3 regions of the Actinomadura sp. NPDC023710 genome follow, and region 1 is predicted to be linked to each of the others. Evidence: riboswitches for the same ligand, from Rfam matches in the RefSeq annotation. Region 1 holds a riboswitch; each other region holds the start of a gene.
The links. Region 1 has a riboswitch for S-adenosylmethionine ahead of AB0H37_RS02400 (aminotransferase class V-fold PLP-dependent enzyme). Riboswitches for the same ligand answer to the same signal wherever they lie in the genome.

Region 1 (7,739 bases):
CGCTGCCGCGGATCGCGTCGAACTTCTGGCCCGGATAGCCGAGGTCACCCAAGGTCCCCACCCTGCGCCAGATCACCTCTCCGCAGGGCCTGGCCCAGGACGGCGCCCTGGAGACCATCCAGTGGCGCAACGGCGGGCAGGTGCGTCTGATCGAACAGATCCCCGTCCGGCTGGCCGTGTTCGACCGCACGACCGCCATCATCCCGCTCGACCTGGACGTGTTCTACAACGGCCTGCTCGTCATCCGCGACCCCGCGGTGGTCAAGGCGCTGTTCCGCCTGCACCACCACTCGTGGGGTTCCGGCGACGCCCTGCCCGCCGACCAGGGCCCCGACCTGCCGCCGGCCCATCTGGTCCCGATCCTGGTCTGCATGCGGGACGGGCTGCCCGACCGCGCCGCCGCCGCACGCCTGGGCCTGTCGGCACGCACCTACGCCCGCCGGGTCAGCGAGCTGCTGAGCCTTCTCGGCACCACGAGCCGCTTCCGAGCCGCGATCACCGCCCAGCGCCGCGGTTGGATCTGACCGCCCCCGGCACCGTCTCCGGCGGCGTGGGGGGCGTGTGTCACTCGCGCGACGGGGATATCCTGACGCCTTCCCCTGTCCCCTGCCAGATGACACCGCTCCTTGTGTGTGACCGGTAGATTGCGGGTCGGCCTCCTTTACCCGGTTTTCACGCTGTGCTTAGCCCGGCCCTGGAAGGGTGGTCACGGTTGTGGTGTCGTCGAACCCGGAGCAAGTGAGGAAACATGTCCGAGGATGACAAGCCCCGGGGCAAGCCGGCGGTCAAGGCGAAGGCGAAGATTCCGAACGCCCAGAGCATCCGCAGCCCCGAGTTCACTCCGCACGGCATCAGCGCCGGCCGCGGCAGCGGGCTGAACCGGCCGTCCGCGCTGACCGCCAAGGAGGCCAAGAAGCGCCGGCTGATGGTGATCGCCGGGATCGTGGTCGCGGCGCTCGCGGTCTCCGGCGGGGTGTACTGGTGGGTCAGCCGCCCCGGCCCGAAGATCGAGGTGACCGGCAAGTTCGCCGCCGAGCCCAAAGTCGCGATCCCCACGAAGCTGGAGCCGACCAAGACGCTCAAGGTGAGCACGCCCATCAAGGGCGGCGGCCCCGTCGCCGCCGAGGGCGACACCGTCTACGTCCAGTTCGCCACCTACAAGTGGTCGAAGGACAAGGACGAGGAGAACTCGCGGGTGAAGAGCTCCAGCGAGAAGGTCCGCTCGTCCTACGAGGAGGGCCAGCAGCAGGGCGGCGGCGGCCCGATGCACCTCGTCATCGGCAAGAGCGGCCTCAAGGACATCGACAAGAGCCTCGTCGGCAAGTCCGCCGGCAGCCGGCTCGTCATGCAGCTCCCGCCGTCCAAGGAACTCACCCAGCTGAGCCCGCAGCAGATCACCGCCAAGGACGCGATCCTGTTCATCATGGACGTCCAGGCGGTCGTCCCGAAGAGCCAGCAGCCGCAGGGCACCGCGCAGAAACTGGACGACGCGTCGCTGCCCAAGGTCGAGGACAAGGGCGCCGGCAAGGAGCCCAAGGTGACGGTCCCGGACAAGGACGCGCCCAAGAAGCTCCAGGCCAAGACCCTCGTCGCCGGCAACGGCCCCGCGCTGGCCAAGGGCGACGAGGCGGTCGTCAACTACACCGGCAAGATCTGGAAGTCCGGCGACAAGTTCGACTCCAGCTGGGACAACAAGCAGCCCGCGACCTTCCCGATCGGCACCGGGCAGACCATCCCCGGCTTCGACAAGGGGCTCACCGGCGCGAAGGTCGGCAGCCGCGTGCTGCTCGTCCTGCCGCCGGAGGAGGGCTACGGCAAGAAGGGCAGCCCGCCCAAGATCAAGGGTGACGACACCCTGGTCTTCGTGGTGGACATCCTCGCGAAGGTCTACAAGTGAGCTGACCGAGGCGCGGCCGTGCGCGGGAGCGGCGGGGCACCCGGTCGGGGTCCCCGCCGCTCGGCTTTTCACGAAAGACCGCCTACTGCGACATCCGTCACGACAACCGGAGAGGCGGATTGCCCGTCCTCCTTTGGGAGGCCGCGGAAGCGCATTGGGCGGTCGACGCACGGATTCCCTCAGGTATCGTCTGTAACGCATTAATCACGGGGGGCTTGTGAGCGACAGCGAGAAGATCCCGGAGCGCGAGGAACGCTCCGGGACGGGCCAGGCGGACCGGCACGAAACCGCGGCCGGGGCACCGGCCGGCACGGACGGTCCCGCGACCGCCACGCTGACAGCGGACATCGAAGGCGCCGCCGGAGAATCCACCGGCGACGCCGAATTCGTCGACGAGAGCGACATATCTCGAAACGGCGACAAGGAGCGCGAAGAGGCCGCCGGCGCGAGCGAGGGTACCGAATCGGACGCCGCCGATAACGCCACGACCTCCGCCGATACCGCCGCGGATTCCGCCTCCGACGCCCCCGGCACCGCTGAGACGCCGCCCCCGCCCGCCGAGGCCGGTGACCCCGAGGCCACGACGACGACCGCCGACACCCCCGCCTCCGACGCCCCCACCACGCCTGACGACGTCACCGCATCCGACGATGACACCGCGTCGACCGAAGCCACCGCGATCGATCAGGTGATCGTGCCTGACGACGTGATCGCTTCGGACACTGGCGGCGCGGCCGATGGGGTGGGTGCGTCTGTCGAGGTCAGCGCGGCGAACGAGGTCGGTGCGTCTGATGAAGTCACTGCGGTTGATGGTGTCGATGGGGCGGTGGCCGGAGATACCAAGAGCATGGCCGCCGCCAAGCGCGACTCGACCCAGCGGGGCTCCCATGAGGGGGGCCAGCCGCCCGGTTCCGGGCGCGGTGGGGGCGGCGGGGGCAAAGGGCCCGGCAAGCCGCGCAGCCGCAGGTCGCGGTTCCTGCGCCGGGCGCTGTTCCTGATCCTCGGCTTCATCGGGTTCTGCATCGCCGCGTTCGGCGTCGCCTACGTGTTCACGCCGGTGCCGTCGGCGCAGGAGCAGGCGATCGCGCAGGGGCCGACGTTCTACTACTCCGACGGCAAGACGCAGATCGCCAAGACCGGGATGAACCGGGACGCGGTCAAGCTCGACAAGATCCCCGAGAGCACGCGGGCCGCGGTGATCGCCGCGGAGAACCGCAGCTTCTACGACGACCCCGGGGTGTCGGTCCAGGGCACGGCGCGGGCGCTGTGGTCCACCGCGACCGGCAAGCAGCTGCAGGGCGGCTCGACGATCACGCAGCAGATGGTCCGCAACTACTACGGCGGCATCGGCAAGGACCGCTCGGTCACCCGCAAGCTCAAGGAGGTCATGGTCTCCCTGAAGGTGGGCCGGGAGAAGGACAAGGACTGGATCCTCGAGCAGTACCTCAACACCATCTACTTCGGCCGCGACGCCTACGGGGTGCAGGCCGCCGCGCACGCGTACTACAACAAGGACGTCTCGAAGCTGACGCCCGCGGAGGGCGCCTACCTCGCCGCCGCGATCCAGCAGCCGAGTAACTTCGCCGACCCGACCGGTCCCCGCCGCGCCTACTCCGAGCAGCGCTGGCGCGCGATCGTCGGCAACATGGTCCGGGACGGGGCGCTCACCTCGTCCGAGGCGGCCTCGCTGACCTTCCCGGCCCCCGGCAAGGAGAAGATCACCGACGTCCTCAAGGGCCAGCGCGGCTACATGGTGAACGTGGCCAAGAAGGAGCTCACCGAGCGCCGCGGCTACAGCGAGGACGAGATCAACCGCAGCGGGCTGAAGATCACCACGACGTTCGACAAGCGGCTGATGGACGCGATGAAGCAGGCCGTCGCGAACAACGCCCCGAACGGGATGAGCAAGAAGATCCGCACCGGTGCGGTGTCGGTCGACCCGAAGACCGGGCAGGTGCTCGCCTTCTACGGCGGCCGCGGCTACCTGGAGGAGGCGCTGAGCAGCGCCTTCGGCGACTGGGCGCAGGCCGGGTCGGGGTTCAAGCCGATCGCGCTGGCGGCCGCGCTGGACGACGGCAAGACGCTGTCGACCAGCTACGACGGCAGCTCCCCGCAGTACTTCCACGGCTCGTCCATCCACAACGACAGCAACGAGAACTTCGGGACGGTCAACCTCGTCACCGCCACCGAGCACTCGATCAACACCGCCTACGTCAACCTCGGCCAGGACATCGGCAACAAGAAGATCGTCGCCATGGCCGAGAAGATGGGCATCCCCGGGTCGCAGATGAAGCCGGCGCAGCGGGACGCCGCCACGTTCCCGCTCGGCGTCGTGTCGCTGCACCCCGTCCAGCAGGCGGGCGTGTACTCGACGTTCGCCTCCGAGGGCGTGCACCGGACGCCGTTCGTGGTGAAGTCGGTCACCGACAACGAGAACCACAAGCGCACGTTCGCCGAGAAGGGCGAGCGGGCGTTCAGCCAGCAGGTCGCCCGTGACGCCACCTACGCCATGCAGAAGGTCGTGCAGGGCGGCACCGGCACCGGCGCGCAGCTGCCCGACGGCCGCGACGTCGCCGGCAAGACCGGAACCACCGACGAGGGCCGCGCGATCTGGTTCAACGGGTTCATCCCGCAGATGGCGACGACGGTCTCGATGTTCCGCAGCGACGGCAAGCCGCTGAACATCCCCGGGTACGGCGCGTACGGCGGGCAGCTGCCCGCCCAGATGTGGCGCTCGTACATGTCGGACGCGGTGAACATCAAGGGCTACGAGCCCGAGTCCTTCGGGGAGCCGTCGATGACGCCCGGCGGCGGCTGGGGCGGGCCGACGCAGGACGTCCCGCCGGGCGGCACGCAGCCGCCGGACACGGGCGGGCCGGTCGAGCCGCCGCCGTCCACGGAACGTCCCGACATCCCGACGCCCCCCACCGACCTGCCGACCATCATCCCGCCGCAGCAGCCCGGCGGTGGCGGCGACGGGGGCGATGGAGGCGACGGAGGCGACGGTGGGACCGGCGGCGACCCCGGAGGCGGAACGGGCGACGGGCCGCTCGGCCGCCCCGGCACCGGCGGGTAGCCCCCGCGCCCGCCTCTAGTCGCAGGCCTTGCCGATGGTGGCCGGCGTCTCCCTGATCACACTGTCGAGCTGGGAGACGTCGCCGGTGCCGACCCCGGGCGCGGCGGCGCGGAGCCTGCCCGCCTCCGCCTTGAGCGCCTTGCTCAGGTCGGCGTCGTCGGCCTGCTTCGCGAGCCCGTCGACGCGTCCGGCGAGCTGCTCGGTCGCCTGCCGCCACTGCGCGGGCTCCGCCGCCGGAAGGCTCCGCACCTGGGTGACGTACTGCTGGAACGCCTTCTTCGTGTCGGTGCACACCTGGCCGGAGTTGCCGCCGCCCAGCGCCCCGCACCCGCTGAGGGCGCCGAGCACCAGCGCGCCGCCGGCCAGCGTCCGAACCACCCCGTACCGCATCGCACCCTCCCCTTGATCCCCGATCGGCTCCGCATATACTTCCGCATGAGGTCATGAGCGCCAGCGCAAAGCCCCGGCTTGCTGGCCGGCAACCCTTCGTCCGCGATGGGGTGCCCCGGGTGAGGACCTGGCCGGACGCGGCACCGCGTTCCGGCAAGCGCGGATCCCGACGGACATCCCGGGGTCCCCGACCCGGAAGGTTCCGGCATGCCCACGCTGCTCGCCCGCTCCCCCATCACGCCTGCTGTGACGCGCCCCGAGGGGGTCCGGGTTCGCCCGCTTCCCCGCGTCATCGGAGCGGACGTCCCGGTTCCGGTGCGGGACGGCCGCCACGTCCCCTACGCCAACTTCGACTACGCCGCCAGCGCCCCCTGTCTGGAGGCGGTGCACGAGGCCGTCACCCGCGCGCTGCCGTACTACAGCAGCGTCCACCGCGGCGCGGGGTACGCGTCCCAGGTCACGACGTCCGCCTACGAGGACGCGCGGGAGACCGTGCGGTCGTTCCTCGGCGCGTGGCGGCGCTCGGCCGTGGTGTTCACGCGCAACACGACCGACGCGATGAACCTGCTCGCGCACGCCGTCCCGGCCGGGACGAGCGTCGTCGTCTTCGAGAGCGAGCACCACGCGTCGCTGCTGCCGTGGAAGCGCGCCGTGCGCCTCCCGGCGCCCGCCACCCCGGCCGAGGCCCTCTCGGCGGCCGACCGCGCGCTGCGCTCGTGCCCGATCGGGTCGCGGCTGCTCGTCGTCACCGCCGCGTCCAACGTCACCGGCGAGCTGTGGCCGATCGAGGAGCTCGCGCACGTCGCGCACCGCAACGGCGCCCGTATCGCGGTGGACGCGGCGCAGCTCGTCCCGCACCGCCCCCTCGACATGACCGCGCTCGGCCTCGACTACGTCGCGTTCTCCGGGCACAAGCTGTACGCGCCGTTCGGTGCGGGCGTGCTCGCCGGGCGGGCCGACTGGCTGCGCGCCGCCGAGCCCTACCTCAAGGGCGGCGGCGCGAGCGCCTCGGTCGGGGAGACGACCCGGTGGGCGCCCTCCGCCGAGCAGCGGCACGAGGCGGGCTCCCCGAACGTCCTCGGCGCCCTCGCGCTGGCCGCCGCGTGCGAGACGCTGTCCCCCGCCTGGGACGACCTGGCCGCTCGCGAAGAGGAGCTGGTGGAACGTCTGCGGTCGGGACTCGCGGCGCTCCCCCGCGTCAGGGAGCTGACGCTGTGGGGGGAGCGGGCGCCGCGCGTCGGAATCGTGTCGTTCACCGTGGACGGCTGGAACGCGCGGGACGTGGCGCTTACGCTGTCCGAGGAGCACGGCATCGGGGTACGCGACGGGAAGTTCTGCGCCCACCCCTTCGTCCGGCACCTGCTGGGCGAGGACCGGAGCGCCGTCCGCGCGAGCATCGGCATCGGGACGGACGAGGAGCACATCGACCGGCTGCTCACCGCCCTCGCCGCGTTGACTGCGCGCTGACAGCCTCCGACCTGGGAACTCTCGCGCGCAGTCAGATGATTATGCTCTTTGGTCCTGTTCGCCCATGTAGCGTAGGCAGTCGCGCGGGGACGAGCACGCTAGAAACAGGGGGTGGCGACCGTGGCCGACGCGTGGCGACCCACGTCGGAACTGGAGCACCGACTGCAGGAGACCGTACGGGCCGGCGACCAGGAGAGCTACTTCCGCCTCCTCGCGGACGCCGACCTCGTCGTTCCCGTTCCGCCCGACCTGGTGGACGGCGTCCTCGCGGGGGAGGCCCAGCCGTCGTGGCCCACCCAGGAGGAGGACGGCCGGGTCCACGTCCTGGTTTACACGTCGGCGGCGGCGATGCGGGCGTGCCTCGGGCCGTCCTACCAGCACTTCATGACCGTCCGGTTCGGCGACATCGCCGAGAGCTGGCCGGACAGCCGCTGGTGGCTCGCCGTGGACGCCCCCGCGCGCGGAGTCCCCGCCGCCCTGCCGATCGAGGCGCGGCTGCCGGCCTGGTTCGTCCGGCAGGTCGCCGAGGGCGACGGCCGCCCCCCGCAGGTCGGCCGCGCGTCCCCGCCGTGGGAGGAGCTGCGCGACCAGCACCGCGACCTGCCCCGCGAGGCGCCGCGCCCGGAGTTCCAGCCGGCCAACGACGTGGAGCGCGAGCTGCTGCGGGCCGCCGCGAACAACGACCACGACCTGTTCCTGCAGACGCTGGCGGCCACCGACGTGCTGCTGCCCGTCCCGGACGACATGGACTTCTCACTGCGTCCGGGCCGCCCCGGCTTCCCGTGGCAGACCCGTGAGGTCGACGGCTCCACCGTCGTCCCGGTCTTCACCTCGCCCGAACGCCTGGCCGAGGCGTCCGGGCCCGGCACCGAGCACATCGCGCTGCCGTTCACCGTCGCGCTGCGCTAC
Region 2 (7,739 bases), on a different contig from region 1:
CCCTGGGTCGGCGCCGGCGCTCTGCGGCCCGACCTTCAGGACGCCCTGTTCGTCGACGCGTACGACGGAGCCGCCACCCGCCCCGATGGCGCCGACGGCCACCACCGGGAGGATCAGCGGCAGCCCGCCGACCGTGGTGTGGGTGGCGAACTCGGGACGGCCGCCGGTCACCACGGCGATGTCGCTGCTCGTCCCTCCCATGTCGAAGGTGACGACGTCGTCGAGGCCCGCCGCGGCGGCGAGACGCGCGGCCGCCGCCACACCGGACGCCGGTCCCGACAGGATCGTCTCCAACGGGCGCTCGGCCGCGGCGGCCAGCCCCAGCGAACCGCCGTTGGACGCGGCGATGTAGACGGGGGCGGTGACACCGAGCGCGGCCAGGCGTTCCACGAGCCGGTCGAAGTAGTCGCGCATCAGCGGCTGGATGTAGGCGTTGAGGCAGGCCACCAGTGTCCGCTCGTACTCGCGGATCTCGGGCCAGACGGTGGCGGAAGCGGCCAGCCGCATCCCCGGCAGCCGGTCGCGCAGCCGGTCGGTCACGTTCTCCTCGAAGGCCGGGTCGGCGTATCCGTTCAGCACCACGACCGCCGCCGCCTCGGCACGCGTGGCGGTCAGTGCGGCGGCCACCCGGTCGAGCTCGGTCTCGTCCGGTGTCGCGGTGGCGGCGCCGTCCGGGGCCAGGCGCGCGCGGATCTCGACGATGCGCTCGCGCGGGACGAGCGGCTCCTCCTTGCCCGCGTACAGATCGAACGAGGACGGCATTCGGCTCCGCCCGATCTCCAGCACGTCGCGGAAGCCCTCGGTCACGACGAGCGCTATGCGGGCGCCGCGCCGCTGGATCACCGCGTTCAACCCGATCGTGGTGCCGTGTGTCACGCCCGCCAGGGCGCCAGGCGGCAGCCCCGCGTCCTGAAGGATCGCGGCCAGCCCGTCCGCGACGGCCCGAGACGGGTCGTCCGGGGTGCTCGGCTCCTTGTGGTGCAGGACGCGCCCGTCCGCCGGGAGGGTCAGGACGAGGTCGGTGAACGTCCCGCCGACGTCGATGCCCACCCGGGCGCCGGGTGCCGGGCCGCCGGTCACAGTGCCTCCGATATCTTCGCGAACTTGTCGGTCACCACCATCACCACCACGCTCGCGGCGAGCAGTACGGTCGACACCGCCGCCACCGACGGGTCGAGTTCGAACTGCGCCGAAGAGAAGACGCGGAGCGGGACGGTGGTGGTGTGGGCGCCGGCCACCAGGGCGGTGACCGCCACCTCGCCGAGCGAGGTGACCGCCGCGAGCAGCGCGCCGGCGACGATGCCGGGCCGCAGCAGCGGCAGCGTGACGGTGAGGAAGACCCGCACGCCGCCCGCGCCGAGGCTCGCCGCCGCGCGTTCGAGCGTGGGATCGAGCCCGGCAGCGCTGACCATGACGGCGCGGACGGCATAGGGGAGTGCGATCAGCGAGTGCGCCAGCCACAGTCCGGGGATGGTGTCGATCAGCCCGATCCCGTGGAAGTAGTACAGCAGCCCGAGCGCCGTGATGATCTCCGGTGTCATCAGCGGTGAGAGCGCGAGCGCGTGCAGGGCGCCGCGTCCGGGGAAGGAGCCGCGCGTCAGCCCGTACGCGGCGAGCGTCCCGATCACCACGACGGTCGGCACGACGAGGACCACCAGCAGGCCGCTGAGCTGGAACGAGACCAGCCAGTCGGGGGAGCTGAGGACACCCCGGTACCACCGCGTGGAGAACCCCTGCGGAGGGAAGGCCACCGAGGCGGTCGTGTTGAACGAGCTGGCGACCAGGACCACCAGCGGCGCGAGCAGGAAGAGGAACACCAGTGCGGCGAGCAGGCGCCCGGCCGCGGGCGCCAGCCGGTCCGGGAAGAGCGTGCTCCACGCGGGCGTGCGTGCGGTCCTTCGGGTGTCAGCCATGAAGACGGCCCTCCCAGGTGCGGAAGGCGGCGCCGAGACCGGTCGTGCACAGCACCGTGATCAGCAGCAGCACGAAGCTCAGCGCGGCGGCCACCGGATAATCGAAGACCGTGGAGATCTGGTCGTAGACGCGGATGCCGGCCAGCGGCTGGTTCGCGCCGCCCACCAGCAGTGGAGTGATGTAGATGCCCATCGCGAGCGCGAAGACGACGAGCGCGCCGCTGAGGGCGCCGGGCAGGCTCAGCGGCACGGTGACCCGCGCGAACGTCCGCACCGGTCCGGCGCCCAGGACCCGCGAGGCTCGCAGGACGTCGCGGTCGAGCCCGCCCAGGGCCGTCGTCAGCGGGACGATCGCGAAGGGCAGCAGCACGTGCGTCACCGACACCACGACCGCCGAGTAGCTGGTCAGCAGGTGCGCGGGCTGGTCGAGGACCCCCAGCGCGACGAGTGCCCGGTTCACCGGTCCGTTCGCGCCGAGGAGCACGACCCAGCCGTAGCTGCGCACCACGACGCTCGTCAGCAGCGGGGAGAGCACGGTGACGAAGAGCAGCGTGCGGAGCAGACCGGGCCGCCGCTGCGCGAGCGTGTACGCCGCCGGGTAGGCGAGCACGACGCACAGCACCGTCACCAGCACGGCGGTGAGCAGCGTGCGGATGAGCGCCTCGTAGAAGAAGGGCTCGGTGAACACGCGAACGTACTGCTGGACGGTGTAGCCGGGCAGTGCCGCGTTGCTCCCGTCCACGGGACGGAAGCTGAGCTGGAGGAGCCGCACGAGCGGAGCGACGAAAAGCGCAAGGAGGAAGACCAGCAGGGGCACCACGTACGCCGTGCCGCGCCACCGCGTCCGCCGCCTCGCGCGCGGGGTGTGGGCCATCGCTACCGCCCCGTCCCAGAATCCAGGACGATCAGGTCGGCGGGGTCCCAGCTCGCGGTGACGGCGGTCCCGGTGCCCGGCGGGTCGGCGCTGCCGGCGCCGCTGTCGGCGACGTGCACGGTGAGCACGAGACCGCCCGCCGTCCGCACCTCGACCTGCCAGGCGCCGCCCGTGAACGAGCGGTAGGCGACGGTCCCGGTCACCCCGGTCGCCGCGCCCGTCCCGGCGGCGGGCGCCAGGCGGATCCGTTCGGGCCGGATGGCCACGACGGCCTTGCGCCCGGGGACCGGATCCGGGAGGCCGACCGGCACCGCGAGACCGCCGACGTCCAGGGCAAGGTCCTCGCGGACCGTCCCCTCCAGCACGTTGGCGGCACCGATGAACTGCGCCACGAAACGGCTCGCGGGGCGCCGGTAGACCTCGTCGGGCGTGTCGAGCTGCTCCAGCCTGCCGCCGTTCAGCACCGCGATGCGGTCCGACAGCGACAGCGCCTCCTCCTGGTCGTGGGTGACGAAGACCATGGTCGTGCCGACACTCCGCTGGATCTTGCGGAGCTCCACGCGCATCTCCCGGCGCAGTTTGGCGTCGAGGTTCGACAACGGCTCATCCAGGAGCAGCACCGCCGGGCGGGTGGCCAGGGCGCGGGCGATGGCCACCCGCTGCTGCTGGCCGCCGGACAGCGCCCGTGGGCGCCGGTCGGCGAACTCCTCGAGACCGACCAGACGCAGCGCCTCGGCGACCCGCTCCGCGCGCTCCCTCTTGGGCACCCGGTGCACCCGCATTCCGTAGGCGACGTTGCTCGCGACGGACAGGTGCGGGAACAGCGCGTAGTTCTGGAAGACCATGCCGAGTCCTCGCCGGTGAGGTGGCAGACCGGTGATGTCGGCGCCGTCGACGAGGATGCGACCGCTCTCGGGCGCCACGAACCCGGCGATGGCGTTCAGGAGCGTGGTCTTGCCGCAGCCGCTCGGCCCGAGGATCGACAGGAACTCGCCGCGCCTCACGGACAACCGGTCCAGGTCCAGGACGCGGTGGCCGTCGTAGCCGGCGGCCAGGCCCTCGATCTCGACGTGCCCGCCCTCGGCGGACCCGGTGGTGGCCGGGGCGCCGCCCGCGGGCGCGCCGGTCAGCGGAAGATCTCGTTCCACCGCTGCTGCCATTCGTTCAGCTTCGGCGTGGCGACGTCGTAGTCCACCCAGTTGAACTTCCGGTAGACGTCCGTGCCGTACTTGATCTTCGACTTGAAGGCGGGGCTGTAGTCGATCTTGCTGTTGGAACCCGCGTACCAGTTGCCCTCGGCGAAGGTCTTCTGGTTGGTCGCGTTCGTGACGTACCCGAGGAACTTGTAGGCCAGATCCGTCTTCTTGCTGTCCGCGGTCAGAAAGTAGCTGCTGAGCGCGCCGACCGCGCCGGACCTCGGGTAGGTGAAGCCGACCTTGCTGCCGGCCTGGGCCATCGCGAAGGCCCGCCCGTCCCAGTACGGCACCACCCACGCCTCACCGTTCTGGATGGCGCTCTGCACGGCCGTTGCGTTCGCCGGATAGGACGACACGCAGCCCTTCAGTTGCTCCAGTTGCTTGAACGCCCTGTCGACGGCCGCGGGATCCGACAGCTTTCCACCCTGGCCGGTCACCAGCGCGCTGAAGAACTCCAGTCCGGGGTTGTAGGTCAGCGGCGGAAGCGCCACGTGCCCGCAGAGGTTCTTGTCGAAGATGTCCTGCCAGTCGACCGGTGCCTGCTTGACCTTGTCGGTGCGGTAGAGCAGGCCGGTCGAGCCGATCGTCAACGGGACGCCGTAGCTCTTCCCGGACACCGTGTTCTTCTCGATCTCCACCGGGTCGAGGTCGCTCCAGTTGCCCACCTTCCCGGTCTCCAGCGGCTGGACCAACTTCCCCGCCACGGCCGGCCGGGCCGCGTCGGGGGTCAGCACGACCAGGTCGAACGGCGGGTTCTTGCCGCCCGAGGCGCGCAGCTGGGTCAGCCACTCGGCGTTGGCGCCCGGGACGAGGTTCACCTTGACGCCCGTGTCTCGCTCGAACGGCTCGACGAAGGACTTCTTGAACAGGTCCTCCCACGGCCCCGAGAACACCGTGACCGTCAGTTCCTTCCCGCCGCCCTTGCCCGAGCCGCCGGTGTCGGCGGTGTCCACCCCGCACGCCGCGGCGGCCAGCAGCGCCACCGCGCTGATGACGGCGAACGCCGATCGCCTTTCCACGTCTTGCTCCTCCATGTCCGAGCCGGCACAGCGATGGGTGTGCGGCGAGCGCACGTCACCGTTCCCCGAAACCTCGGGGAACGCGGCCCTTATGGATCCGCGCTTGTCGTCGCATGTCCGGCAGACGACCGTGTCCTCACCCGGAGCACCCCACCGCGGTCGGAGGGTTGCCGCCCAGCAAGCCGGGGCTTGGCGCTGGAACTCGTGACGCGAGGAAACATACCATATAAAAACGGTCGGAATACTATAATTTGGACGACCGAAGACTCGGGGAGCCGCCGCCCGCCTCAGGTCGCCGCCCGGGCTCGTTGCGCGGTCCGTGCGTGGGGGAGGCCCGGGCGCTACTGGATCTGGTCGGGTTGCGATGGTGGGCGCGGGGTCGTTCGCGATGGGTTCGCGTTCGACGAGACCGATCCGGCGATGTTCGTGCTCATGGCGCATGCCTCGCTCGAGCCGACGGGGCTCGTGGAGCCCGGCGTGCACCGGACCCGGGGCGGCCTGATGTTCGTGAACCCGCCGCCGGGCGAGATCGTGGTCGCCGAATTCGACCGGCTCGGGGCGGCCGGGCGCGGTCCGGTGATGCCGGGCGGAGTTCGCGGCCGCGGTCCGCCGGGTCAGCGGTGCCGAGGTCACGGTCGGCAGGTTCGACGGAGGAGTCCGTGTCACCGATCATGCCCGCCTGGCGCGGGAGTACCGGCGCGGCCGGGTGCTGCTGGCGGGGGACGCCGCGCACCTGCACTCCCCGATGGGGGGCCAGGGGCTCAACGTCGGGCTACAGGACGCGGCCAATCTCGGCTGCCGCCGAGCGTGTCGTGCGCAATACCCTCGCCCAGAGCGCCCTTCTGCGCACCGACCCGCACAGTGAGGCACTGCGGGCGGTCGTTGCCGAGCTGATCGAGCTGCCCGAGGCCAAGCGCCACCTCGCAGAGATGGTTTCGGGGACCGCTACCAGGCTTCCCGTGCCACCCGACAGTCACCCGCTGGCCGGGACGTTCGCCCCGGCTCCGGTTCTGGCCGCGATAGACGATGCCGTCCGGCCCGTCTCCGTGCCCTCCGAGGGACTGCCGTCCATGGTGGTCCGGCCCGACGGCTACATCGAGTCGGTCTCCTAGCGGGTGAACAGCGGTGCCTGGCTTCCCGTCCCTGTCGAAGTTCGTCGTGCGAGGGGTGACTTTGAGGTGGGCCGCGGGCACTGACCGACTGGCCGGTCACGGGGTCGGGTTGGCGCGGAACCAGTCGAGGGTGGCGGTGATGGCGTCGGTGTGCGGTGTCGTAGCGAACGGACCGAAGGTGGCGGTGAACTTCGAGGTGTCGCTCACGAACGGCCGGTCGCGCTGGTACCAAGTCTCGCCGAGGGCACGGACGGTCGGGTCGAACAGGCCGATCAGGCGTTGCATCGGGCGTCCGAGCGCCGCCGTCTTGCCGGGCCGGCCAAGCCCGGAGAGCACCAAGCCGAGGAATTCCCTGCCCGTCACGGCCGGCGCCGTCGGCAGGTGCCAGGCCTGGCCGTCCGCCCGCGCGTCGCTGCCGAGCGTCACGAGGCCCCGGGCTATGTCGGGCAGGTAGCTGAGTGTGTGAGGCTCGTCGAGCGACCCGACCCAGCGGGCGGTCTTCCGGCCGAGCGCCGCCGCGAACACCGTCGGGCCGACGACGGTGTTGACGCCGCCGGGGCCGTAGTAGTCGGAGGCTCTGCCGAGGGCGACGCGCAGTTCACCGGAGCGGTGGGCGGCCAGCAGCGCCTCGGCCATCGCGGCGCGTGTCCGCCCTTTGGGGTTGCGGGCGGCGTAGGGCAGGTCCTCGGTCAGCGCCCCGTCGACGGGGCCGTACATGTACAGGTTGTCGGCGAAAACCAGCTTGGCGCCGGCGGCGGCCGCGCCCTGGCGCACCGCGTCGGTCATGTGGGGGAAGTCCTCCACCCATCGGACGTACGCAGGGGCGGCGCAGTGGTAGACGACCTCGGCCCCGGCGCAGGCGGCCTTGGCGCCCACGACAGTGGTGATGTCGCCTTGATGGACCTCGACACCATGCAGCGCCGGCACCCGGCCGCTGCGGTTGACCGCGCGGACGCGATGCCCCCGGGAGACGAGCTCGCGAACCACAGAGGCGCCGACGGCCCCTCCAGCGCCGAGGACGACATGCAGATCAGTTTCAGCGGGCACAGCGGCCTCCCGTAGTACAGTTTAGGAACACTGTTATGGAACACCGTTGCGATACGATTGTCAAATGGCCCGCCCACGTGCCCGCGACTACGACGAACTGCGCCAGGACCTCCTGGACGCCGCCGGACGACTACTCGCCCAGGAAGGCCCGCAGTCGCTGAGCACCAGGCGCCTGGCTCGAGAGGTCCGTACCTCCACCACGGCCGTCTACAACCTCTACGGCGACAAGGCCGGCTTGCTGCGCGCGATGTTCTTGCAAGGGTTCGCCCGGCTTGCCGACACGTTCGCCGCGGTACCGACCGACGGCGACCCTGAGACCGACCTGATGGCCCTCGGACAGGCCTACCGGACCGCCGCCCTGGCCAACCCACACCTGTACGAGCTGATGTTCGGTCGCCCCATCGCCGACTTCCGGCCGGACGAAGCGGCCCTGGCCCAGATACAGGGCACGTTCGACACACTGGTCCGCGCGGTCGCACGATGCATCGACTCGGGCTGGTTCGCCCCGGCCGACCCCCACGACGTCGCCGCGCACCTCAACGCCCTGGTGCACGGCCTGGCCAGCCTCGAACTTCTCG
Region 3 (7,739 bases), on a different contig from region 1:
CCCTTCTCACTGATGTACGAGGGGCCGTTGTGCCCCACGTACGCCTTCTCCACCTCGTAGAAGTTGATGTCGGCCATGGCCGAGGGAGCCGCGAGGACGGCCGCCCCCATCGTTATCCCGGTCACGGCCATCGTGCGCAAAATGCGCTTCATGCCTTTCCTCACTCTCGTATGCCGATCGGCGCCCCCAGGAGCGCCACTCCGGGATCAATCTTCCAGGCTGCGGCCAGCAAAAAACCCAAGTGACGGAGTGGTGGTGATCAAGATCAGAGCCGCATAACGGGCGCTCGCTAAAGCTTTTTCCATGCGCGTTTGGACGGACGGGGCGAACAGTCACACAATCCGGCATTCACTGGGGCAATCGGTTTCCGAAGAAGGGGGAATCGCCCAGATGTGCAAGCAAAAGCCCCGGCACGGTGGACGTGCCGGGGCTTTTGGGGACGAGACGGACGTCAGCCGCCCGCCACCGCGGGGATGATGGAGATCTGGGCGCCCTCGGGCGTCGGGGTGTCGAGGCCCTCGGCGAAGCGGACGTCCTCGTCACCGACGTAGACGTTCACGAACCGGCGGATCTTGCCCGCGTCGTCCAGGATGCGGGCGGAGATGCCGGAGTAGCTGGCCTCGAGGTCGGCGACGACCGCGCGCAGGGTCGTGCCCTCGGCCTTCACCTCGGACTCGCCACCGGTGTAGGTCCGCAGGATCGTCGGGATACGGACGGACACGCTGCTCATGCTGCTCCTTCGTTCTCAGGCGAGGCCCGCGGCGCGGAACGCCTCCAGGGACGGGGCGATGTTCGCCGACGGCGCGACGACCGGGGCGACGGCGTCCAGGGTCTTCAGGCCGTCCCCGGAGTTGATGATCACGGTCTCGGCGCCCGGGTCCAGGGCGCCGGCCTGGACGAGCTTGCGGAGGGTCGCGACGGTGACACCGCCGGCCGTCTCGCCGAAGATGCCCTCGGTGCGGGCCAGGAGCCGGATGCCCTCGACGACCTGCTCGTCGGTCACGTCCTCGACGGCGCCGCCGGTGCGGCGGGCGACGTCCAGGACGTAGGGGCCGTCGGCGGGGTTGCCGATGGCGAGGGACTTGGCGATCGTGTCGGGCTTCACGGGTCGGACGGCGTCGTGGCCCGCCTTGAACGCGGCGGCGACCGGGCCGCACCCGGCGGCCTGGGCGCCGAAGACGCGGTACGGCTTGTCCTCGACCAGGCCCAGCTTGATCAGTTCCTGGAAGGCCTTGTCGATCTTGGTGAGCTGGGAGCCGGACGCGACCGGCACGACGATCTGGTCCGGCAGCCGCCAGCCGAGCTGCTCGGCGATCTCGTAGCCGAGCGTCTTGGAGCCCTCGGCGTAGTAGGGGCGGACGTTGACGTTGACGAACGCCCAGTCGTCCTGCTCGCCGGCGATCTCGGACGCGAGCCGGTTGACGTCGTCGTAGTTGCCGTCGACCGTCACGAACGTCCCGCCGTACACGGCCGTCGTGATGATCTTCTGGGACTCCAGGTTCGACGGGACGAACACCGCGCTGCGGATCCCGGCGCGGGCCGCCGCGGCGGCGACGGCGTTGGCGAGGTTCCCGGTGGACGGACAGGCCAGCACCTTGAACCCCAGCTCACGGGCGGCGGCGAGCGCCACGGCGACGACGCGGTCCTTGAACGAGTGGGTCGGGTTCCCGCTGTCGTCCTTCACCCACAGGCTCTGCAGGCCGAGGCTCTCCGCGAGGTTGTCGGCGCGGACGAGACGGGTCAGGCCCGGCTCGGTGTTCGGGGTGTCGGCGACGTTGCCCGGGACGGGCAGCAGCCCGCGGTACCGCCAGATGTTGCGCGGCCCGGACTCGATGGCCTCCCGGGTGACGCCGCCGAAGTCGTAGGCGATCTCCAGGGGGCCGAAACATTCCTCACACGCGTAGAAGGGCCCGAGGTCGCGGGACGTGCCGCATTCGCGGCAGACGAGAGCGGTAGCCGGTCCGAGGTCTGTGGCAGGCGTGAGTGCCATGAGGGCGAGGCCTTTCTCCCCATCTTCCCTGCGCCACCTTGGTCGCAGGCCGGAGTTGGCACCATCTCCCGGCAGGCCTCGCAGGATCGCGACGCGCCACAGCCGGGTGGTTGCCGGGGCTTCGCAGGGCCGGTCCCTCCACCCCTCTGGATGAGCGGTATTAAGTTGTCGATCACGAGCGCTTTGAGCTCGTATGCGTGACTTTACATGAACTGACCGGATGCCAGACAGGCGGGTCCAGCGATTGAGACGTTACCCGGCGGAGGTCTTGATCACGCGCTGGGTCGGATCGAGGAACACGTGCCGGACGGTCGGGACGCGCTCCCGGAGCCGCCGGTCGATCTCGCCGGCGACGTCCTCGGCCTCGTCGGCGCTGATGTCGTCGGAGAAGTGCACCTTCGCGGCGACGAGGAGCTGCTCGGGGCCGAAGTGCATGGTGAGCAGTTCGTCCACGCCGGTCACGCCGGGGGCGCCGAGGATCTCGGCGCGGATCTCGCGCTGCTCGGCGGGGTCGGCCGCCCGGCCGATGAGCAGGCCCATGCTCTCCCGGCCGATCGAGAAGGCGAGGACGACCAGGAGGACCCCGATGAGGACGGACGCGAGCCCGTCCCAGAACTCCGAGCCGGTGATCTGGCGCATCGCGAGCCCGCCGGCGGCGAGGGCGAGGCCGATCATCGCGGCGGTGTCCTCGAACAGCGCGGTCTTGAACGTCACGTCGGGCGACTTGCGGACGTGCTCGACGAGGTCGCGGTCGTTCTCGCGCGTCTCCTTCTTGGCCTGGTAGAAGGCGCGGAGCCAGGACGCCCCCTCCAGCACCGCGCCGAGGCCGAGGACGGCGTAGGCGAGCCACACCGTCGTCCCACCGCCGCCGTGGCCGGTCATGGTCAGGATGCCTTCGAAGATCGAGAACCCGGCGCCGGCCACGAAGATGCCGAACGCGGCGAGCAGCGACCACACGTACCGCTCGTTGCCGTATCCGAAGGGGTGGCGCCGGTCGGGGGGCCGCTCGCTGCGCCGGAGCGAGGTGTAGAGAAAGCCCTGGTTCAGGGTGTCGGCCACCGAGTGCGCGCTCTCCGCGAGCATGGCGCTGGACCCGGCCAGCAGGCCGGCGAACAGCTTCGTGATCGCGAGGATGAGGTTCGCTGCACCGGCGACGAGCACGGTCTTCGTCGTCTCGGACTTGCTCATTGCCGCCGGATACCCCCTGGGTGGATGACTAATCGGGCGGAACGGCCAGAAGCCCCGGCGATGACGGCCACCTCGCGGGTCACTTTGATGCGCCTCGGCCGCAACTGAGACCCTTCCCGTATGAGCCAAGTGCTGGTGGCCTCGAACCGGGGGCCCGTGTCGTTCTCGCTGTCGGACGACGGCGGGCTCACCATGCGGCGCGGGGGCGGCGGACTCGTGTCGGGCCTCGCCGCCGTCACGGGCGCCCCCCGCGACCCGGGCCCGCCGCGCCCGGCCGGGACGGAGCGGGAGCCGTCCGCCGGCGGCGCGGACGTTCTCTGGGTGTGCGCGAGCCTCGGCGAGGCCGACCGCACGGCCGCGCGCCGCTCCCCGGACGGACGCCTCGACCTCGCCGGATACGAGACCGGCGGTGCCGCGGTGCGGATGCTCGACATCCCGGCGGCCACGTTCGACCGCGCCTACAACGGCGTCGCCAACTCGACGCTGTGGTTCGTCCACCACCTGTTGTACGACACACCGCGCAACCCGCATTTCGACGCCCGCGCCCGGCGCGACTGGCAGTCCTACGAGGCGTACAACGCGGCCTTCGCGGACGCCCTCGCACGGGACGCCGCCGAGGGCGCGAAGGCGGCGATCCAGGACTACCACCTGTCGCTGGCTCCCCGGATGCTGCGCGACCGGCGCCCCGACCTGAAGATCGTGCACTTCTCTCACACGCCCTGGGCGCCGCCGGAGTACTTCGGCCTGCTCCCGGACGACATCGGCGCGCAGATCCTTCTCGGCATCCTCGGCGCCGACCACGCCGGCTTCCTCACCGAGCGGTGGGCGTCGGCCTTCCTCGACTGCTGCGAGCTGCTGCCGGGTGCCCGCGTCGACCACGTGGCCCGCACCGTCTCCTGCTCGGGCCACACCACGCGCGTGGGCGTGCACGGTCTCGGTGTGGACGGGACGGCGCTGCGCCGGCGCGCCGCCGAGCAGGACGTCGTCGAACGGGCCCGCGCGCTGCGCGAACAGGTGGGCGACCGCCGGCTCATCGTGCGGATCGACCGGACGGAGCTGTCCAAGAACATCGTGCGCGGCCTCGCCGCGTACCGGGAGCTGCTCGTCAACCATCCCGAATGGCGCGGCCGCGTCGTGCACCTGGCGTTCGCGTACCCGTCCCGCTACGACCTGCCCGAGTACCGGGAGTACACCGCGGCCGTCCGGCGCATGGCCGAGCAGATCTCCGACGAGTTCGGCACGGCCGACTGGGAGCCGCTGATCCTGCAGGTGAACGACGACTACCCGCGTTCCCTCGCCGCCTACGGCCTGGCCGACGTCCTGCTCGTCAACCCGATCCGGGACGGGATGAACCTGGTCGCGAAGGAGGGGCCCGTCCTGTCGCGGCACGGTTGCGCGCTCGTGCTGTCGCGAGAGGCGGGCGCGGCCGCCGAGCTGTCCGAGGACGCGCTGATGGTCAACCCCTACGACGTGTCGCAGACGGCCGAGGCCCTGCGCCAGGCCCTGCTCATGCCGCGCGCCCGGCGAGCCGAACGCTGCGCCCGCCTCGCCGACGCCGCGACGGCCCTCCCCCCGCAGCGCTGGTTCGCCGACCAGCTCGCCGCGCTGGACTGACCGACCGCCTCGGCGGTTATCGCCCTCCCAGGGTGCGGGGTCGCCCCCCACGATGACACCGCTGGAGGGAGCGGCGTGTTGCACTGCGGGCGTCAGGGCAACACGCCGCGGGTCCGGTCAGGGGGCGGTGCCGGCGGACTGCCCGGCGGTGAGGAGGCATTCGACGGGGTTCGGCTCGTAGTGCTGCCTCCAGCGTTCGCGCAGCACCGCCTTGCTCTGCGCCATGCGGCGGTGCGCGGCGGTCCGGGTGAAGCGGGCCAGCTGGGCCGCGGACGGCTTCGGCAGGCCGCTCGGCTCGTAGCCGTACTCCGCGAGCCGCTCGCCGAACGCGGCCTCGGCCAGGCTGATCTCCCAGGCGTCGAGGCGCTCGGCCCACGAGCCGACGCGGTTGGTGGTGACGGCGTCGTGCGTGCGGCCGTGCCATTTCTTGCGGGACGGGACGATCCGCTTCGCGAGGCCCTCCGGGTGGACCATCTCGGTGTCGAAGTCCTCGCCGAGGAAGCCGCAGAGCCGGGTCAGCTCGTCGGTGGGGTCGGTGACGAGCCGCTCGTACTGCAGCTCGTAGTAGGAGTCGGGGCCGAGGCGCTCGGCGAGCCGGCGGCCGCGGTCGATCGTCTCCCGCCAGGCGGAGACGGCGTGGTGGATGTCGGCGTCGAACCAGGGCATCTCCATCAGCGACGCGACGCAGTCCCGGCCGTCCCGGACAAGGTGGACGAACTGGGCATCGGGAAACATCCGCAGCAGCGCGCCGACGTGCTGCGAGTAGCTCGGGCGCTTGTCACCCCAGCGCGGCTTGCCGTGCAGGCGGGCGTAGGCCCGGAAGACGACGCCGATCGCCGAGCCGATCGTCGGCGGGCCGTCGGCGATCTCCTCGATGAGCCCGTCGGCGTCCATGCCGAGCGCCCGCACCTTGGTGGACCGCTCTCCGACGATCCACTCCGCGAGCATCCGCCTGTTCTTACTGTCCCGAAGGTCACCGTAGTCACACCTCGCCGTATAGGCGGGCAGGACGAACCTGGTCTCCGCCGGGATCGCGATGCGGGCGTGCGAGTGGAGCATCAGCCGCAGCAGCGTCGTACCCGAGCGGGGACAGCCGAAAATGAAGATCGGGCGATCGTGGCGGAGGGCCGGTCCTGGTGGCATGCACCGCATGCTGGTGCAGAGGCCCAGCTCAGGACCCGAGTTCTGTACCCACCGTTACCGCCCGATGACCCAGCCTTGACCGGCGGGTCAGGTGTAGGACTCGCCGAGCGTCTGCCTCACCTGCTTGCGCGCCTCGTGGATGCGGGACTTGACCGTGCCGAGCGGCAGCTTGAGCTGCTCGGCGATCTCCGCGTACTCCAGCTGCGAGACGTCCCGCAGCACGAGGGCCTGGATGAGGTCGGGCTTGCGGGCCTCCAGATCCTCCATGGCGTCCAGGATGTCGACCCGGGAGCCGGCGATCACGCTCGTCCGGCGCGGGTCGGGGCGCTGCTGCGGAAGCTCGCCCGCCTGCTCGACCGAGCGCCGCTTCAGCGACCGGTAGGTGGAGCGGGCGGAGTTGGCGACGACGACGTGCAGCCAGGTGCTGAACCGCGACCGGCCCTCGAACCGGTGGATGTTCCGCGCGACCTGGAGCAACGCGTCCTGGCACGCCTCTTCGGCGTCCTGCCGGCAGGGCAGGAAGCGGGAGCTGTGCCGCAGCACGTCCGGCTCGATCTTGCGGAGGAGCTCATTGAGGGCGCCCTGGTCGCCCTGTGCGGCCTTGACCGCCAACTCCTCGGTCCTCTCGTCGAATGCCATGCCGCCTCAATGCTCGTTCGCGCGCTCACCCCGTTGTTGGGATGATACGGGAGTGTCTTTCCCACCATCAGTAGGCCGTTACCGGATCGATCGCGTCCTGGGTTCGGGGGCGTTCGCCTCTGTGTGGCTGGGGCACGACGACGCCCTCGAGTCCCAGGTCGCCATAAAGGTCCTGAACGGCAGCCTGATCGACGATCTGGACGTGCGCAACAGGTTCCTCGAGGAAGCCCGGATCCTGCGCCGCGCCGACTCCGAGCGTCTCGTCCGCGTCCACGACATCGGCGAGCTCCCGGACGGGCGCCCCTACTTCGTGATGTCGTACGCGGACCGCGGGACGCTCGGCGATCGTATGCGTGAACGGCCACTTCCGGTCAGCGAGGCGGTGGCGCTCGCCGAGCAGATCGCCTACGGCGTCGAGGTGATCAACACGCTGGGCGTCATCCACCGCGACCTCAAGCCGTCCAACGTGCTCTTCCAGTCGACGCCGGACGGCGGCGAGAAACTGCTCATCGCCGACCTCGGCCTCGCCAAGGCGCTCGCGCACGCGTCCGGCGCGTTCACCCTCCCGGTCGGTACGCCCGGGTACATGTCGCCCGAGCAGGCGCGGTTCGGCGGCGGCCTGGACATCCGCGCGGACGTGTACGGGCTCGGTGCGCTGACCTACCACATGCTCGCCGGACGGGCCCCGGGCCCGGCGCCGGTCAAGAAGGCGCCGAGCGAGCTGCGCGAGGGGCTGCCCCCCGCGTTCGACCAGGTGGTCCTGCGGGCGCTGGAGGTCGAACGGGAGAAGCGGTGGCCGACCGCCGAGGCGTTCGCGGAGGCGCTGTCCACGCTGCGGCCGACGTCCGCCCAGAACGCACCCGCGCCGGCCGCGCCGGCGCCCGTCCAGGCGGCGCCCGTCCAGGGCGCGCCCGCGCCGCCCGAGCCGCGGATCGACTCGGACGCGACCGTCCAGGACTTCTACCGCGAGGGCGTCCAGGCCCAGCAGCAGCCCCCTCCCGTGCAGCCCGGACCTGCTCAGGCCGCCGCGCCGGCGGGCCAGGGCGCCCCGCCCGACATGCAGACGCGGTTCGACCGGTCCGGCGAGGACGACCTCCACACGTCCGAGATGCGCGTCCCGCCCGCTCCTTCGTCCGAGGAGGTGACGGTGGTGGACCGGCCCGGC

Region 2: it holds a riboswitch for S-adenosylmethionine, as region 1 does, so the genes downstream of both, AB0H37_RS37870 (extracellular solute-binding protein) here and AB0H37_RS02400 (aminotransferase class V-fold PLP-dependent enzyme) in region 1, are expected to answer to the same signal.
Region 3: it holds a riboswitch for S-adenosylmethionine, as region 1 does, so the genes downstream of both, thrC (threonine synthase) here and AB0H37_RS02400 (aminotransferase class V-fold PLP-dependent enzyme) in region 1, are expected to answer to the same signal.

The regions. Positions count from the first base shown of each region.
Region 1 is NZ_JBFAGB010000002.1:61,436-69,174, forward strand. Features, by position in the region: gene AB0H37_RS02375 (hypothetical protein) at 1-61, opposite strand, end outside; gene AB0H37_RS02380 (hypothetical protein) at 141-524, shown strand; gene AB0H37_RS02385 (FKBP-type peptidyl-prolyl cis-trans isomerase) at 749-1,897, shown strand; gene AB0H37_RS02390 (transglycosylase domain-containing protein) at 2,115-4,973, shown strand; gene AB0H37_RS02395 (hypothetical protein) at 4,989-5,363, opposite strand; SAM riboswitch class IV at 5,413-5,529, shown strand; gene AB0H37_RS02400 (aminotransferase class V-fold PLP-dependent enzyme) at 5,571-6,830, shown strand; gene AB0H37_RS02405 (SseB family protein) at 6,942-7,739, shown strand, end outside.
Region 2 is NZ_JBFAGB010000047.1:28,569-36,307, reverse strand. Features, by position in the region: gene AB0H37_RS37890 (hydantoinase/oxoprolinase family protein) at 1-1,080, opposite strand, end outside; gene AB0H37_RS37885 (ABC transporter permease) at 1,077-1,913, opposite strand; gene AB0H37_RS37880 (ABC transporter permease) at 1,906-2,787, opposite strand; gene AB0H37_RS37875 (ABC transporter ATP-binding protein) at 2,790-3,947, opposite strand; gene AB0H37_RS37870 (extracellular solute-binding protein) at 3,914-5,002, opposite strand; SAM riboswitch class IV at 5,097-5,212, opposite strand; partial or broken gene AB0H37_RS37865 (FAD-dependent monooxygenase) at 5,649-5,867, shown strand; gene AB0H37_RS37860 (hypothetical protein) at 5,815-6,114, shown strand; gene AB0H37_RS37855 (NAD-dependent epimerase/dehydratase family protein) at 6,211-7,161, opposite strand; gene AB0H37_RS37850 (TetR/AcrR family transcriptional regulator) at 7,226-7,739, shown strand, end outside.
Region 3 is NZ_JBFAGB010000041.1:5,199-12,937, forward strand. Features, by position in the region: gene AB0H37_RS35505 (hypothetical protein) at 1-152, opposite strand, end outside; gene AB0H37_RS35510 (MoaD/ThiS family protein) at 452-730, opposite strand; gene thrC (threonine synthase) at 746-1,990, opposite strand; SAM riboswitch class I at 2,007-2,147, opposite strand; gene AB0H37_RS35520 (cation diffusion facilitator family transporter) at 2,243-3,178, opposite strand; gene AB0H37_RS35525 (trehalose-6-phosphate synthase) at 3,299-4,792, shown strand; gene AB0H37_RS35530 (sulfotransferase) at 4,910-5,935, opposite strand; gene AB0H37_RS35535 (RNA polymerase sigma factor) at 6,023-6,574, opposite strand; gene AB0H37_RS35540 (serine/threonine-protein kinase) at 6,573-7,739, shown strand, end outside.